Linked DNA regions of Pontibacter akesuensis. The protein of the gene in region 1 interacts with the protein of each later gene in a pairwise test. Links are inferred from orthologs where the notes say so. Each region holds a gene or a part of one and is shown on either strand. Other genes may lie near its edges.

Region 1 (7,207 bases):
TCTCCGCTGGCGTCAGCTCCACCATCTTCTCAATCTTCTCTTCCCACTTGTCCATTAGGGCCACCTTCAGCGGGGGCGTGCGCATGGCCTCGGCCCACATGGGCAGGTTCTGCATGATCACAGCCGACACATCGCCACAGGAAACCTTGTCATTCAATTCGCTTGGGTGATGGCTGCCGCCGATGGAAAGGCCTTTGCCGGTGAAAAGCTTCGTATCTGGGTACAGGTTCACATAAATGGAAAGCATGTCCTTGCCGCCTTTGTAATGGCAATCCTCCAGCGACTCCGGACTTACCGGTATGAACTTGCTGCGTGCGTTGGTTGTGCCGGATGATTTAGAGAACCACTCAATTTTAGTGGGCCACAGCAGGTTTTGCTCGCCCTTCATCACCCGCTCAAAGTATGGGTACAAGTCTTCGTAGGTGCTGATAGGCACCCGCTCCTGAAACTCCCGCACACTCAGGCCGTCGCCGTAGCCGTACTGCTTGCCCCACTCGGTGTTCTTCGCCTTATCCAGCAGGTTCTGAAACAGCTCAAGCTGCACATCGTGCGGGTACTTCCGAAACAGATCGATGTCATGGATCCGTTTCTTCATTACCCACGTTATAATTGAGTTGATTATTTCCAAGTGTCGGTTATTAATTATTGAGTGTTTGGCGGATTCTCACATTCATGCTGTGGCATACGAGATGAACGATCAGCAACCCAATTTACACTTTCCGCTTCAGTTCAAAGTGCTTGCCCAGGTACACCCGGCGTACCTGTTCGTCGGCGGCCAATTCCTCGGCTGATCCGGCTTTCAGAATTTTGCCTTCAAACAGAAGATAGGCGCGGTCCGTGATGGAAAGTGTTTCATTTACGTTGTGGTCGGTGATCAGGATTCCAATGTTCTTATTCTTCAGCTTCGCCACAATGGTCTGGATTTCCTCCACGGCAATAGGGTCCACACCCGCAAAGGGCTCATCCAGCAGCACGAACTTAGGGTCTACGGCCAGGGCGCGCGCAATCTCGGTGCGCCGGCGCTCGCCGCCAGAAAGGACGATGCCCTTGTTCTTGCGTACGTGCGTCAGCGAGAACTCCTCCAGCAGTTCCTCCACCTTCTCATGCTGCGCTTTCCTGGGCATATTGGTCATCTCCAGCACGGCCAGAATATTTTCCTCCACCGTTAGCTGCCGGAAAACCGATGCCTCCTGCGCCAGGTAACCCACCCCGCGAGTGGCGCGCTTGTACATGGGCAGGTTGGTAATATCCTCTTTGTCCAGAAATATCTTTCCCTGGTTCGGCTTCACGAGCCCCACGATCATGTAGAACGAGGTGGTTTTACCGGCGCCGTTTGGCCCCAGCAACCCCACTATTTCGCCCTGGTTTACCTCCACGCTCACGTCGTTTACCACTGTGCGCGATTTATACTTCTTTATCAGGTTTTCGGCTCTCAGTATCATCGTTGCTAAATTACACATAAAGCCACCATCCTGCAACGGGTGTATGATGCATGGCTTTCCGATGCGGCCAATCCTTCGGTATTAGAAAAATTCTATTATCTTTCTACAATAAAGTTTATAACCCTGTGGCATAGCTCTTGACTGATGCTGTTTTAATCCCTATTTTGTAACACGCTTCATTCTACAACTTTGGCCCATGACGTTTACCTTACTGCTTTCAGCTTTCCAGAAGCTTGCTTTTTCCGGTCTGCTGCTTTACACCACCATGTTTGGCGCAGCCGCTGGCAGCATAGATACAAACAACGATAATACAAAAACCGCCGCCACCAGCACCACCGCTTTGCGTGGCATTGATGTATCGAGGTGGCAAAAAGAGGTGAACTGGGCTATGGTTAGCGAGTCGGAGGTGACGTTTGCGTTTGTGAAGGCCACGCAGGGCGATTTCCGCCTGGACCCATACTTCGCCCGGAACTGGGAGGAAACCAAGCGCCACGGCATTAAGCGCGGGGCCTACCATTTTTACAAGCCAGAGGCGCCTGTGCAGGACCAGATAAAGCTGTTCACCAGCACGGTTACGCTGGAACCCGGCGACTTGCCCCCTGTACTGGACATCGAGGTATCAGACCCGAAAGTAAGCGCCGACCAGATGCGGAAGGATATCAAAGTTTGGCTGGAGGCTGTAACCGCGCACTATGGCGTGCGCCCGATCATCTATACCAGCCAGAACTACTACCGCCGCTACCTGCAGGGCCACTTCACCGACTACCATTTCTGGATTGCCCGCTACAGCGACAACAAGCCCGATATTCACCACACCGACAGCTGGATGTTCTGGCAGTACACCGACAGGGGCTCCATCTCGGGCATCAATGCGGCCGTTGACATTAACTTTTTTGTGGGCGATGTGGACCAGTTAAGCTCTCTGTGCCTGCCGCAGTTCACGGCCACCTCTGACCTGGCTAGTCCGTTGGGGCAGTTGAAGCACCGACAGCCGCTGCCATAGTTTTTATACTTATACTTCTTGTTTCAAACACAGGCCATAGCTACTTCCTGATAGCTTGGTCATTCCGCGCGCTTTCATTTTTCACCTATAAAAACAAGTTATGGAAACACCTTTACCACTCCCTGCAGAGGAGGTTGTGGAGCCTGCCGCTCCCGTTCTGGATCAGCAATTGCTGGACCTGTACCTGCACAAATTAAGTATGGAACAGCACCTGATCAAAGGCTTGGCAGCCGGACTACTGGCAGCGGCTGTCGGAGGCGTGGCCTGGGCCGCTGTTACCGTCGCCACCGGTTACCAGATCGGATACATGGCGGTGGCCGTTGGTTTCCTGGTAGGCTATGCCATCCGCACCATGGGGCAGGGCATTGATAAGGTCTTCGGCGTTCTGGGTGCAGTACTGGCCCTGTTCGGTTGCGTGCTGGGCAACTTTCTCAGCACAACGGGCTTTATTGCGCAGGAGCTCAATATGGGGTACGTGGAAACGCTGCTGGCACTGGACTACAGCCTGCTTCCGGAAATCATGGCAGAGACCTTCTCTCCGATGGATGCCCTTTTCTATGGCATTGCCCTCTACCAAGGCTACAAGTTGTCTTTCAGGCAGATTAGCCAGGAGGAATTACTTGCAAACGCAAGTGCTCCGGTGTCAGCCTGAACAACACCTAGTACGTACCAAAAAAGGCTCCTTAACGGGAGCCTTTTTTATTTTGTTCGGATGTCCTTGAGGTGGAGTTGCAGGTTGATGATGCCCCTGTAGATGTTTTCTTCAATAGTATAGCACACATCAAACGGCCGGCCAGAGGAAATAGCGTCGAAGTGATCGGCCAGGCCAAAACCAATGGCGTCGATATAGGTGAAGCCGTCCTGGGTCAGGCGCAGTTTGAGGTGCGTATCGCCCACAATCTTTGCGTTGCCAGCATCCATCACGCCCTCCGATACAAACACAGGCCGCATGTTGCCAGGGCCGAAGGGCTCCATCTGCCGAATAATGTTGTAGAAGTTGCGTGTGATCTGCCTCAGCTGCAGCGGGGCATCTATGCTTATCTGCGGGATTTTCTGCTCTGGGGTGATCGTCTCTGCCACCACCTGCTCAAAGCGCTCCCGAAAGGCCTGCACGTTCGCTACAGGCAGCGTAAGGCCTGCGGCATACATGTGGCCGCCAAACTGCTCCAGCAGGTCAGAGCAGCTCTCTATGGCGTTGTGCACGTTAAAACCGTGCACCGACCTGGCAGAGCCCGAAGCCATACCGTTGGATTGCGTCAGGATGATGGTGGGGCGGTAGTAATGCTCGATGCAGCGCGAGGCCACAATACCGATCACGCCCTTGTGCCAGTTCTCGTTGAACAGCACCGTGGAATTGGCACTCTTCAGGAAATCATCCTCCTGAATCATCTGCAGCGCCTCTTTGGTAATGTTGGTGTCTTTGCTGCGGCGCTCTTTGTTCGACTCATTGATGATGCCAGCCATTCGGTGCGCCTCTTCCTTGGTTTGGGCAAGCAGCATGCGCACGGAGTTCTTGGCATCGCCCATACGGCCGGCAGCGTTGATGCGCGGCGCAAACCCAAACACAATGCTGGTAATGTCCATCTCCCCTTTCAGATCAGCAAGGTCTTTCAACGCATCCAATCCCGGGCGCATGGCCTGCGGGCCGTTGAGGTGCTGCAACCCCTGATAGGCCAGAATACGGTTCTCACCGGTGATGGGCACAATATCGGCGGCTATACTTACCACCAGCAAATCGAGAAACTTCAGCGCTTCGCTCTGGTCAATATCATTCTGCATACAGAAGGCCTGCAGCAGCTTAAAGCCCACGCCGCAACCTGAGAGCTCTTTGTACGGATAAGGGCAATCTACGCGCTTGGGGTCCAGCACGGCTACGGCCTGTGGCACGTCATCGTCGGGCAGGTGGTGGTCGCAGATGATAAAGTCGATGCCGAGGCTGGCGGCATAGGCTACTTTGTCAGCTGATTTAATGCCGCAGTCCAGGCTGATGATGAGGGTAACCTTCTGTTCGGCCGCCCAGTCCATGCCCTGCTGCGACACGCCGTAGCCTTCTTTGTACCTGTCCGGGATGTAGAAATCGATATTGGAAGTATAGTTGCGCAGGAAGCCGTACATCAGCGCCACCGAGGTGGTGCCGTCTACGTCATAATCGCCGTACACCAGGATTTTCTCGTTGCGGTGCAGCGCCTCGTTCAGGCGGTCGACGGCCCGGTCCATGTCCTTCATCAGGAAGGGGTCGTGCAGGTCTTGCAGGGAAGGACGGAAAAAGTGCTTGGCTTCGTCGTAGGTGCAGACACCGCGCTGGCAAAGTATACTCGTAAGCGTGGTGCTTACTTTAAGCTGCTCTGCTAGCTGTTCTACAGTTTCTGCTGGCGCTTCCTGGCTGATAACCCACCTTTTCTCCATATGCTCTTCTGTACACTTCTGGTCTTGCCTGCAAAGGTAGCTAATTCGGGAGGATTATGTTTGCCTGCCCCGGAACACTTCACTCCTTCGCGCTTAATTTCGTACTTTTGTGCCGTACAACAGGATGAGGAATGAAACGATTACGAGAGCTTTTCGAAAAGTATGGAAACTACTCCCTTGACTTAGTCATGTATGGTTTTTTTCTGCTCTTTATACTGCTGCTTTTTGTCTTCTTTAGCTAAGTATTTTAGACGCAAGTATAAAGACACAGGACACAGTACTTTTGCATCGCGCCATCTGCTATCAAGTATGGCGCCCGTGTTGTGTGCTCAACCAAGGTAGTATTTCGGTTGTTGTATCACTAAAAACAATGCTGGAACCCTTCAGCTAATCATTTCTAATTCATAACTTCTAATTTCTAATTCCGCGAAGCGCTAATTCAGCTTGTCTCCCCGCAGCTTGCGGAACCGTTTACGGGCCTCTGCTGCGTAAATGCTGCCCTGGTGCTTCACCAGCAGTTCGTTGTAGAGCTGCTGCGCCTTGTCCTTCTCCCCCAGGTTCTCTTCCAGTATAAAGGCCATGCGGTACAGCGCGTCATCGCTTAGGATGTCGTACTGCGGATTGCCTGTTATCTTCTGCAGGCTCTCTACTGCCTTCGCAAACTCTCCCGATCGCTCGTACAGCGTTGCCTTCTGAAAGTATATTTCATCGGTAAGGCTGTGTCCCGGGTACTTTTGCAGCATCCCGTCCAGCGCTGTGTGTGCCTCCTGTAGCTTGTTCTGGAAAATGAGCAAATCAATGGCTGCATACTCCTCCATGGCTACTGTTGAGGTATCCAATCCGGTATTGTCGGTGATTAGCAGGCTAAGGTCCATGGCATCGTTGGCAATCTCGCGGCTGGTAGCCAGCTTCAGTATATCCAGGTGCGCCTGCGCCAGCTCAAAATCGCCTTTATAGTAGTTCAGCCGGGCATTACGCAGCTTCGCCTCATGCCCAATCGGCGTTTCCTTGTGTGATTTTTCCACCTGTGCGTACAGCAGCGTGCTCTCCCACGGCTCCCCCTTCAGCAGGTAAATATCACCCAGGGTAAGTTTGCTTTCCGCTACCATGTTTGGATCAGCGCGCGGCATGGCAATGGCTTCCTGCAGCAGGGCAGTCGCTTTCTCTTTATCATCCAGGTAAAAGGCATGGAGCCCGGCCATGTGCTGCAGCACTTCCACCGTTTCAGGGCGGCGCCCAATCTCCGCCAGCAGTGCCTCGTAATCGGCGATCAGCGCCTGTATCTTTTCCTTGCTCACCGGAAACGTATTCTGCACCTGCCGCTCACGCGCGTTTATCAGCCGTTGCCTTGCCACCAAGTAGTATGGCCCCTGTGGGTACTCCTGCACCATGTATTCATAAGCTTCTATGGCACCTTCATAATCATCGTTTTTCAGGCTGATGGCACCTAAATCCATTACACGGGTACCGCCGCTGCGCGTACGTTTGTCTACCGCCCGGGCCTGCATGAGTGCGCCGTAGAAATCTTTGCGCTGGATGTACAGCCAGATGAGCATCTCGTTGAAAGCAACCTTATCGGGCTGCTGCTGCACCCGTTTTAAAAGCTCCGTCTCCATCAGGTCCAGGTTCTTCTCGTCTTGCAGCGCGTTCTGCAGGCGGCTTTGCACATAGCCCAGCTCGCTCTCATTCTGCTGCAGCAGGTTTAGCACCTCAGGTATCAGTTTGTCTGTTTTCTGGCGGTAAGAGTACAGTGCAATCAGGGGCTGGCTGTAGGCAAAAGGATCGTTGCTGACCTGGCGCCCACGCAAGTAGGCTTTCTCAGCGTAGTCGAAGAGGTCGTTTTGCATGAACACGCTGGCCAATACGATCACCTCCTCCGGCTTCACACCTTCCAGTAGCTTATTGAACTGCTTCTCTGCCGCGGCTTTGTCGCCTGCAGCCTGTAATACCAGCCCCATATCTACCTCATAGGCCAGGTTGCCGGGGTTCTGCTTTATCGTTTTCTTTACCAGCTTCTCCGCTTCCTTGTAATTGCGCTGGGCTAGCAGGGTCTTCAGGTAATCGGGGTACACCATGTGGAACAACTGCTCGTTGCTGATCATCTTGCTGTACAGGGCCTCTGCCTTGGCATAATCGCCCTGGCTGAAGTACTGGCGTGCCAGCCTCAGGTCCTGCTGCTGTGCCGTGGCCATAGGAGCCGCAAACAGCACCAGCAGTGCCAGCACCAACGTGTATAATATGTTCTTCCGCATAGCTTCTTTAAAACGCTTCGGCTTTGTGCCTTGGTATGTCCTTCTTCCTTAACTATTAATATACCAAATCAGTTTGGATTTCGCAGTCTGTTTTTGGTTTGGTG
Region 2 (7,374 bases), 1.5 Mb from region 1 along the record:
TCAGAGCCATAACGGTTGCTAGAGCCATAGTTGTTGTTGCTGGAACCATAGCTGCTGTCGCTTCTGTAGCCCATTCTGTCTCTGTTTCCAGAGCCATAGTTGCTTGATCCGTAGTTAGACGAGCCATAGTTAGAACCTGATCCGTAGTTAGAGCTTCTGCCATAGTCAGATCCATTACGGTCGCGGTCATAGTCTGTGCCGTAATTGCTGGTAGTATAGCCCGTGCCATAAGTGCCGGAGCCATAGTTTCCGCTGTAGCTAGACCCACTGTTGTAAGTGCCGCTACCGTAGCTGTTTCTGCCCGAGTTGCGGTCAGAGTCATAGCTTGAGTAGCTGTCGCGGTTGCTCATGCCGCTTCTTCTGCGGTTATCGTTGTCATCGTCGTTAAACCACGAGGATACTTTATTTTCTGCTTTATCCCAGAAACTGCGGTCGTTGTCATTGTCTCTGTTGGAGCCATAGCGGTTGCTGGAACCATAGTTATCAGACGAGCCATAATCTGAGCGACCGTAGCTTGAGCCACTACTGCGTGGTGAATCATAAAATGAGCCGGTTGTGCGGCCGGTTCCAGAGCTTGAATAAGCGTCTATACCTGATCCCATGCCTGAGTTACGGTTTCCGTAGCCACTTGCACTTGAACTGCCATAGCTTGTGCGGTGGCGGTCTGTTAAATCCATATCGCCGGAATAATAGTTTCTGGCTGATCCTCTCGTTCTGGTTGTTTCGTTGTCATTAAACGGGTTGTAGCCCGAGTTTTCATAGCTTCTCATAGTTGTCGGTTTTAATTTAAAGATCTTATTTTCATCGTATTTGCTAGTCCCAATTATAAAACCGGGGCTAGTTATTTTTACGTCTTCCTGGCATATATGTTATAATCTTCCTCTTTGCACTGTTCAAAAGTAACACAGCAACCCACCCAATGCTTTAGCGGCTAAAAGCTCTTTACTAGTGGTGCAATGCATAAAATATTTTACAAGTATAAAGTGCCAGCCTTTATAGTACTTTAAGATTGTTTGGCTACTTAAGAGTTAATTAGCAGGGTAGGTATATAAGGGCTGTGAACCTATTTTACAACTTGTATTACGGTGCTTTTTGCCTCTGTTTGGTGCTATGTATCTCGCTTTTGATATGAGCCTTAAATAGCAATATATTTATAAGGTTCAAACTGGTGCATTGCTTTTGATGGTTTTTCTTTGTGGAGAAGGAAATTTAAAGTGCAATTCAGCTGTTTACCCGTCGTTAACAGTACATCACATTTTAGCCATATTTTTCATATGAGATTAAAAACAATGCTAGCCGCTCTGGCAGCAGTAGGCATGCTTACTGCGTGTGAGGATATCTTTGAGGATGGAAACATGCAACCTGATGGCTCAAAACCTAGTGTCGTAGTAAATAGCCCAAGCAGCAACCAAGCTATTAATGTGGCGCAGGGGCTGCTCGTCAATATCTCCGCCGTTGATAAAGACAAAGTAAAGGATCTTGATATTGTGCTGCAGTCGCAGGAGGAGGAGCAGAATACACTGATCAGCTTCTCAACCACCCCGGATAAAAACGTGGTGGAGTTTGACTCGGTAGTAAGTGTCCAGGGAGTTAAGCCCGGTCGCTACAACCTCATTATCACCGCAACCGACTACCGCACCAACCAGACTGTTCAGGAGGTTCCGGTAATCATTCAGGCTCCTGCAAATTAGAACGAACGCTTTTATAACTGAAAAGGCTGCTGTGGTATCATCCACAGCAGCCTTTTCAGTTTAGCTTTTTTCCCCCTCATCCGTAGCCGGTTTATACTTCAGCAGCAGCCAATCCTTTAAGTATGGCTTCTTAAAACTGGTACACTACCTGCCACTGCTCATTAAGTATAAGCGCGGCATCGAAAGGCTCACCGGTTTTTTGGGAGATAAAACCCTTTATTTTTGGCGTCTTACCTTTCAGTACCAGCGCAGCAATTTGCTTTTCTGACAGTTGTTTGCCGCCCATCTCAAAGGGCACCAGGAATTTGCAGCCCTCCCTGAACCGGCTGCAGCCATAGGCGCTGTTGCCTTTGAGCAACTTACCCTGCTTGCACCTGGGGCACTGGGCAAAGGGATCTTTCTCGGCGGTTTTCTCCACCTTCTCCACCTTCTCCACCACCAGTTGCTTATTTGCATCCAGCGTAAGTATGGCATCATAGCTTTCACCCTGCGCATCCTTAAACCCTTTGATGGTGGGCGTTTTGCCTTTGCTCAGCAGGGCCTGCACCTGCTTATCGGTTATTTCCTTGCCCTGCTGTTCGATGGGCAGCAGAAAGCGGCAGCCTTCTTTATAGCGGATGCAGCCATAGGCTTTGGAGCCCTTTAAAATGTGGCCTTCTTTGCAGGCAGGGCAGGAGCCAAGTCCCTGAGTCGGAGGTGCAGCAGCGCTGTTCTTTTTAGCTGCTTTAGCAGGCTTTTGTGCAGGCTTTGCTTCGTCCGGTTGCGGCTCCATTGTTACGGTGGCGGCGTGGTCATACTTCACTTCCTGCACCAGGCTCATCACAAACTCCTGCAGTTCCTGCAGAAACGTCTCGGCTTTAAACTCGCCGCCCTCTATTTGCCGTAGCTTGCGCTCCCACTGCCCCGTCATCTCCGCCGACTTCAGCGTCTGGTTTCTTATAACGCCAATCAGGTCGATGCCCATTTGTGTGGGAATGATTTTCTTCTTGTCTTTGCGGATGTACTGGCGCTTAAAGAGTGTCTCGATGATGGCGGCACGGGTAGAGGGGCGGCCGATTCCGTTCTCCTTCAGCGCGTCCTTCAATTCCTCATCCTCCACCTGCCTGCCGGCTGTTTCCATGGCGCGAAGCAGGGTGGCCTCTGTATACTCCTTGGGCGGGTTCGTCATTTTCTTCTCCAGCAGCGGGGCGTGCGGGCCATGTTCGCCTTTGTCGAAGTGGGGGAGAACGCCGGTAGCTTCGTCCTCTTCTTTCCCGTCCTTGGTGGTTGGTTCGGTTTTGATGTCTTCCGCACCGTACAGCACGCGCCAGCCCGGCTCCAGAATCTGCTTGCCGCGCACCCGGAAATCATACCCAGCCGACTCGGCCATCACTGTGGTGTTGCTCACAATACAATCCGGGTACAGGGCAGCCAGGAAACGGCGCGTGATGATATCGTACACATCCGCTTCGCGCCCGTACAGGCTACCTGCATCAGCGCCTGTCGGGATGATGGCGTGGTGGTCTGTTACTTTGTTGTTGTTAAAGACTTTCTTCGTTTTCCGGATTTTACTTTCTAAGAGCGGCGCTACTTCCTGCCTGTACTGGTTCAGCCCCTGCAGGATGTCGGGAATCTTCGGGTAGATATCATCGGGCAAAAACGTGGTATCCACACGCGGGTAGGAAACTACCTTTTTTTCGTACAGGCTCTGCACCGTTTTCAGTGTCTCGTCTGCCGAAAGGCTTAACTTGTTGTTGCACTCAATCTGCAATGAGGTCAGGTCGAATAACTTAGGCGGAGATTCGGTGCCTTTCTTTGTCTCCACATCCGTTATAGTCAGTTCCGCCTCCCGGATGGCATCCATTATTTTCTGCGCCTCTTCCTCTTTCTGGAAGCGCCCATTGGTACTCGAGAAGGTTGTGTCGCGGTAAACGGTTTTAAGCTCCCAGAAAGGCTGGGGCACAAAATTGGCTATTTCGTGATGTCGGTTCACCAGCATGGCCAATGTAGGCGTCTGCACCCTGCCTATGGAAAGCGTCTGGCGGCCGTTGGCATACTTCAGCGTAAAGAGGCGCGTGGCGTTCAGGCCCAGCAGCCAATCGCCGATGGCGCGGCTTTTACCTGCCTGGTACAGCAGATCGAATTCCGAGCCATCCTTTAGTTTGGCAAAGCCCTGCCGAATGGCATCCTCGGTGAGCGAGGAAATCCAGAGGCGTTTAAAAGGCTTACGGTAATTAGCCTCCGTAAGCACCCAGCGCTGTATTACTTCCCCTTCCTGCCCGGCGTCACCGCAGTTTATTACTTCCTCGGCATTCTCCAGCAGCTTTTTTATAATACCGAACTGCTTTTGCACCCCGCTGTCCTTCATCAGCTTAATGCCATACTTCTCAGGCAGCATCGGCAGGTCGTACATGCTCCAGCGCTTCCACTCGGGTTTGTAATCGTCGGGTTCGCGCAGGGTACAGAAATGCCCGAAGGTCCAGGTTACCTGATAGCCGTTGCCTTCAAAGTAGCCTTCTTTCCTGGCTTTGGCACCAAGCACCAGGGCAATCTCACGGGCAACACTCGGTTTTTCAGCAATGCAAACTTTCAAGCTTCGTGGTTTTTAAGAGTATAATCAGCCTACAAATTTAATCATTTCAGGGCTGATCTGCGAACTTAATATAAAGGGATTGGCAGAATCAAAACTTAAAACAAAAGAGCATTTCTGATGTTGAGGGCATATGGAAATACAACAATCCGGGTGTAGGCTATTGTAGAGTTATACTTACCTTTAGGCCTAATAATTATATTTTTATAATTAAGTGTTTCATCCCTAATGTTATAAACCTTGCGTTGCAACATTAGGAGCAAAGTGGTTGTAGAACAAAGTAATTACCTTGAGCAAATGATATATGATTACTAATGTGATAAAGTATGGCCGAGCTGCTTTGATGCCGGTCGTACTGCTTTTCAGCGCCTTTTTTATGCAGGCCTGCGAAGAGTTTGAATACAGCCCTTACGAAGTGCGCCTTAGTGCTGATGAGAAAGGCATCAACAAGCGCAACATCGATAAAATAAATGCGCTGAACATTTCCCCTTCAGATACCCTTCGCTTCGTGCTCACCTCAGACCCACAGGGGTTTTACCAGGAAAACGAGAAGCTGGTAAGGCAGATCAACACATTGGATGACATCTCTTTTGTGCTGATTGGGGGGGACTTGACTGATTTTGGCCTCACCAAGGAGTTCAAGCTGGTGCATGAAGATTTCAAGACCCTAAAAATGCCATACGTGGCGGTGGTGGGCAACCATGATGCCATCAACAACGGCAAAGAGGTTTTCAGCGCCATGTACGGCGACTATGACGTGAGCTTCGGGGTGGGCAACAGCAGGTTTATTTTGCTGAACACCAATGCGCTGGAGTTTAAGGATGAGGCGCCGGACCTGGTGTGGCTGGAGCAGGAACTGCAAGCGGCTGCGGGTTACGAGCACATCTTCGTGATTTCGCACATTCCCCCTACCAACGGTGAGTTTGGGGAGAATAACGCTGAGAAGTATAGCAACCTGCTGAAGCAGTACAACGCCTCATACTCAATCCACGGGCACAACCATAGCTTTAAACACCACTACCCGTATGGGGAGCAGGTACCGTATATGGAGTCAGCCGCTACCGAAGACCTGGAGTATGTAGTGTTCACGGTTGTTGGAAACCGGGTGAGTTACGAGCGGGTTATTCTTTAAGCGAATCACGATGAAATTAAAAATACACCTGCTGCTGCTTTGTCTGCTCGCCCTCCCTTATGTAGGTATTGGCCAGATGGCAGCAGACTCTGCGGATGCCAGAAAGTGGTATGCCCCGGATGCGGTAACGCTGCAGTTTGCCGGGAACACGGGTTTTTTGTCGCTGGGGGCCAACTACAGTTTCCAGAAAGATAAAGTGAATGCAGAGTTGCTCTATGGTTTCGTTCCAAAGCTTGATGCCGAGGAAGTGCTGCACCTGCTAACACTAAAAGGCATTTATAAACCTATTCGCAGAGTGGAACTGGGCAATGATTTTACCCTGACGCCGCTACGCATGAACCTGGGCATCAGCTACTATTTCCGGGACCAGTTCTCCACCACCTGGGACTCAGCCTACCCCAAGAACTATTATTGGTGGACCAGCAGCCTGCGTTTAACAGGCGGCCTGGGTTCTGAGCTGCATTATCCGCTCAGAAACAGTAACACGTTCAGGGAACTGACCTTTTATGGAGAAGTTGGCACCTACGACTTGATTGTAACGTCTGCCGTAAAAGACCCTACACTTAAAGCCTGGGACATCATCAGCTTTGCGCTTGGGGCACGGGCAAACTTTTAAGTATAGAATTAAGACTAAATTTTAAATGCAGCCGATAGGGAAGACCATTGTTATACTAGGTGTCATACTTGTAGTGGTCGGGCTGGTGGTATGGCTGGCAGGCGATAAGTTCAGCTGGTTCGGCCACCTCCCAGGCGATATTCGCATAGAGAAGAAGAACATGCGGTTCTATGCCCCCATTACAAGTATGATTTTGCTAAGCATCCTTTTTTCAGTGGTGCTGTGGCTCTTCCGCAAGTTCTTTTAATCTGCAGGATTCAAACTTTGCCAGCACTTGCTTAACTTGTGTCGCCAAAGTATAAATCCTGCACTACCACTTCATCTTACCGGTATTTAACGGTGTCTGTGCTGCTTTGGCTTAGCTACTGAGCCATGTTTTTTATTCTTTCCAAAACCCTTGATTTCCTGTTGATGCCCCTGGTTTGGGTGCTGTTGCTGCTTTTCCTGGCGCTCTTCCTGAGGTCGGTTAAATGGCGGCGCCTTAGCATGGTTGGCGCTGTACTCATACTTGTTGTTTTTAGCAATCCATTTATCAGCAACCTGGCCTGGCGTGCCTGGGAGGTTGCCCCAACACCTGTAAGAGAAGTGGGTACCTATGATGTGGCGGTGGTGTTAACCGGCGTAACAGAGTACCATCCGGGACTGACCGATAGGGTGCACACCAAAAAAGGAGCCGATCGCCTCCTGCACACGCTGCAGCTTTACAGGTTGGGAAAAGTCGATAAAATCCTGATCACCGGCGGCAAAGGTTTTCTGATGGACGACATGGTGCCTGAGGCCGAGCAACTGAAGCGCATCCTGCTGATGGCGAAGGTGCCGGAGGAAGATATCGTGATAGAAACCAGAGCAGTTAACACGCGCGAGAATGCGTTGTTCACGGCTGAACTGCTAGAGCGCCACCCCGAGTGGCAGCGCGTGCTGTTGGTTACCTCAGCCTTCCACATGCGCAGGGCTGCCGGCTGCTTCGAAAAAGCCGGTATCAGGTTTGACGCTTACCCAACGGACTTTTACTCCTCAGCACCCATTTACACACCCGACTACACCATTATTCCCAGCGCCATCTCCTTTGAAAGCTGGCACCACCTGATTCATGAAATAGCAGGATACATGGTGTATAAGATCCTTGGCTATTGCTAAGTATGATGTACTGGTTTGGGAATGTGTTAATTTGCTAATGGGCTGATTCTGGAATGTTTTTTTTGCTGGGTGAAGTATAGGACAGCTGTTTATACTTAGCAGCTACCGTATACCCACCCCTGCCCCTCCGAGGAGGGGAATTTCCAACAAGCGTAAAAGTCCCCTCGCCCCTTGGGGAGAAGGGGGTATACTTAGCAGAAGCTATCAATACGGAAGCATTTACCTTATC

The links. Proteins that work in one complex are often made in the same cells at the same time.
Region 2: the proteins of recJ (region 1) and A0W33_RS15115 interact in binary tests that used the Escherichia coli proteins (3 or more experiments, as listed by UniProt). The link is inferred for Pontibacter akesuensis from one-to-one orthologs.

The regions. Positions count from the first base shown.
Region 1 is NZ_CP014766.1:2,069,911-2,077,117, reverse strand. The notes cover bases 2,499-5,434. They hold recJ (single-stranded-DNA-specific exonuclease RecJ), read right to left. Parts: upstream 4,852-5,434; coding sequence 3,145-4,851; downstream 2,499-3,144. Other genes in these bases: A0W33_RS08740 (tetratricopeptide repeat protein), read right to left, coding at 5,286-5,434; A0W33_RS08750 (hypothetical protein), read left to right, coding at 2,546-3,097. Outside these bases: A0W33_RS08765 (GH3 auxin-responsive promoter family protein), read right to left, coding at 1-595; lptB (LPS export ABC transporter ATP-binding protein), read right to left, coding at 711-1,442; A0W33_RS08755 (glycoside hydrolase family 25 protein), read left to right, coding at 1,639-2,445; more of A0W33_RS08740, read right to left, coding at 5,435-7,103. UniProt on the Escherichia coli protein: Single-stranded-DNA-specific exonuclease.
Region 2 is NZ_CP014766.1:3,577,750-3,585,123, forward strand. What follows is about bases 1,543-4,645. They hold A0W33_RS15115 (type IA DNA topoisomerase), read right to left. Parts: upstream 4,264-4,645; coding sequence 1,822-4,263; downstream 1,543-1,821. Other genes in these bases: A0W33_RS15110 (hypothetical protein), read left to right, coding at 1,543-1,691; A0W33_RS15120 (metallophosphoesterase family protein), read left to right, coding at 4,565-4,645. Also shown: A0W33_RS15105 (SWFGD domain-containing protein), read right to left, coding at 1-770; more of A0W33_RS15110, read left to right, coding at 1,275-1,542; more of A0W33_RS15120, read left to right, coding at 4,646-5,392; A0W33_RS15125 (hypothetical protein), read left to right, coding at 5,403-6,008; A0W33_RS15130 (DUF2905 domain-containing protein), read left to right, coding at 6,034-6,255; A0W33_RS15135 (YdcF family protein), read left to right, coding at 6,381-7,145.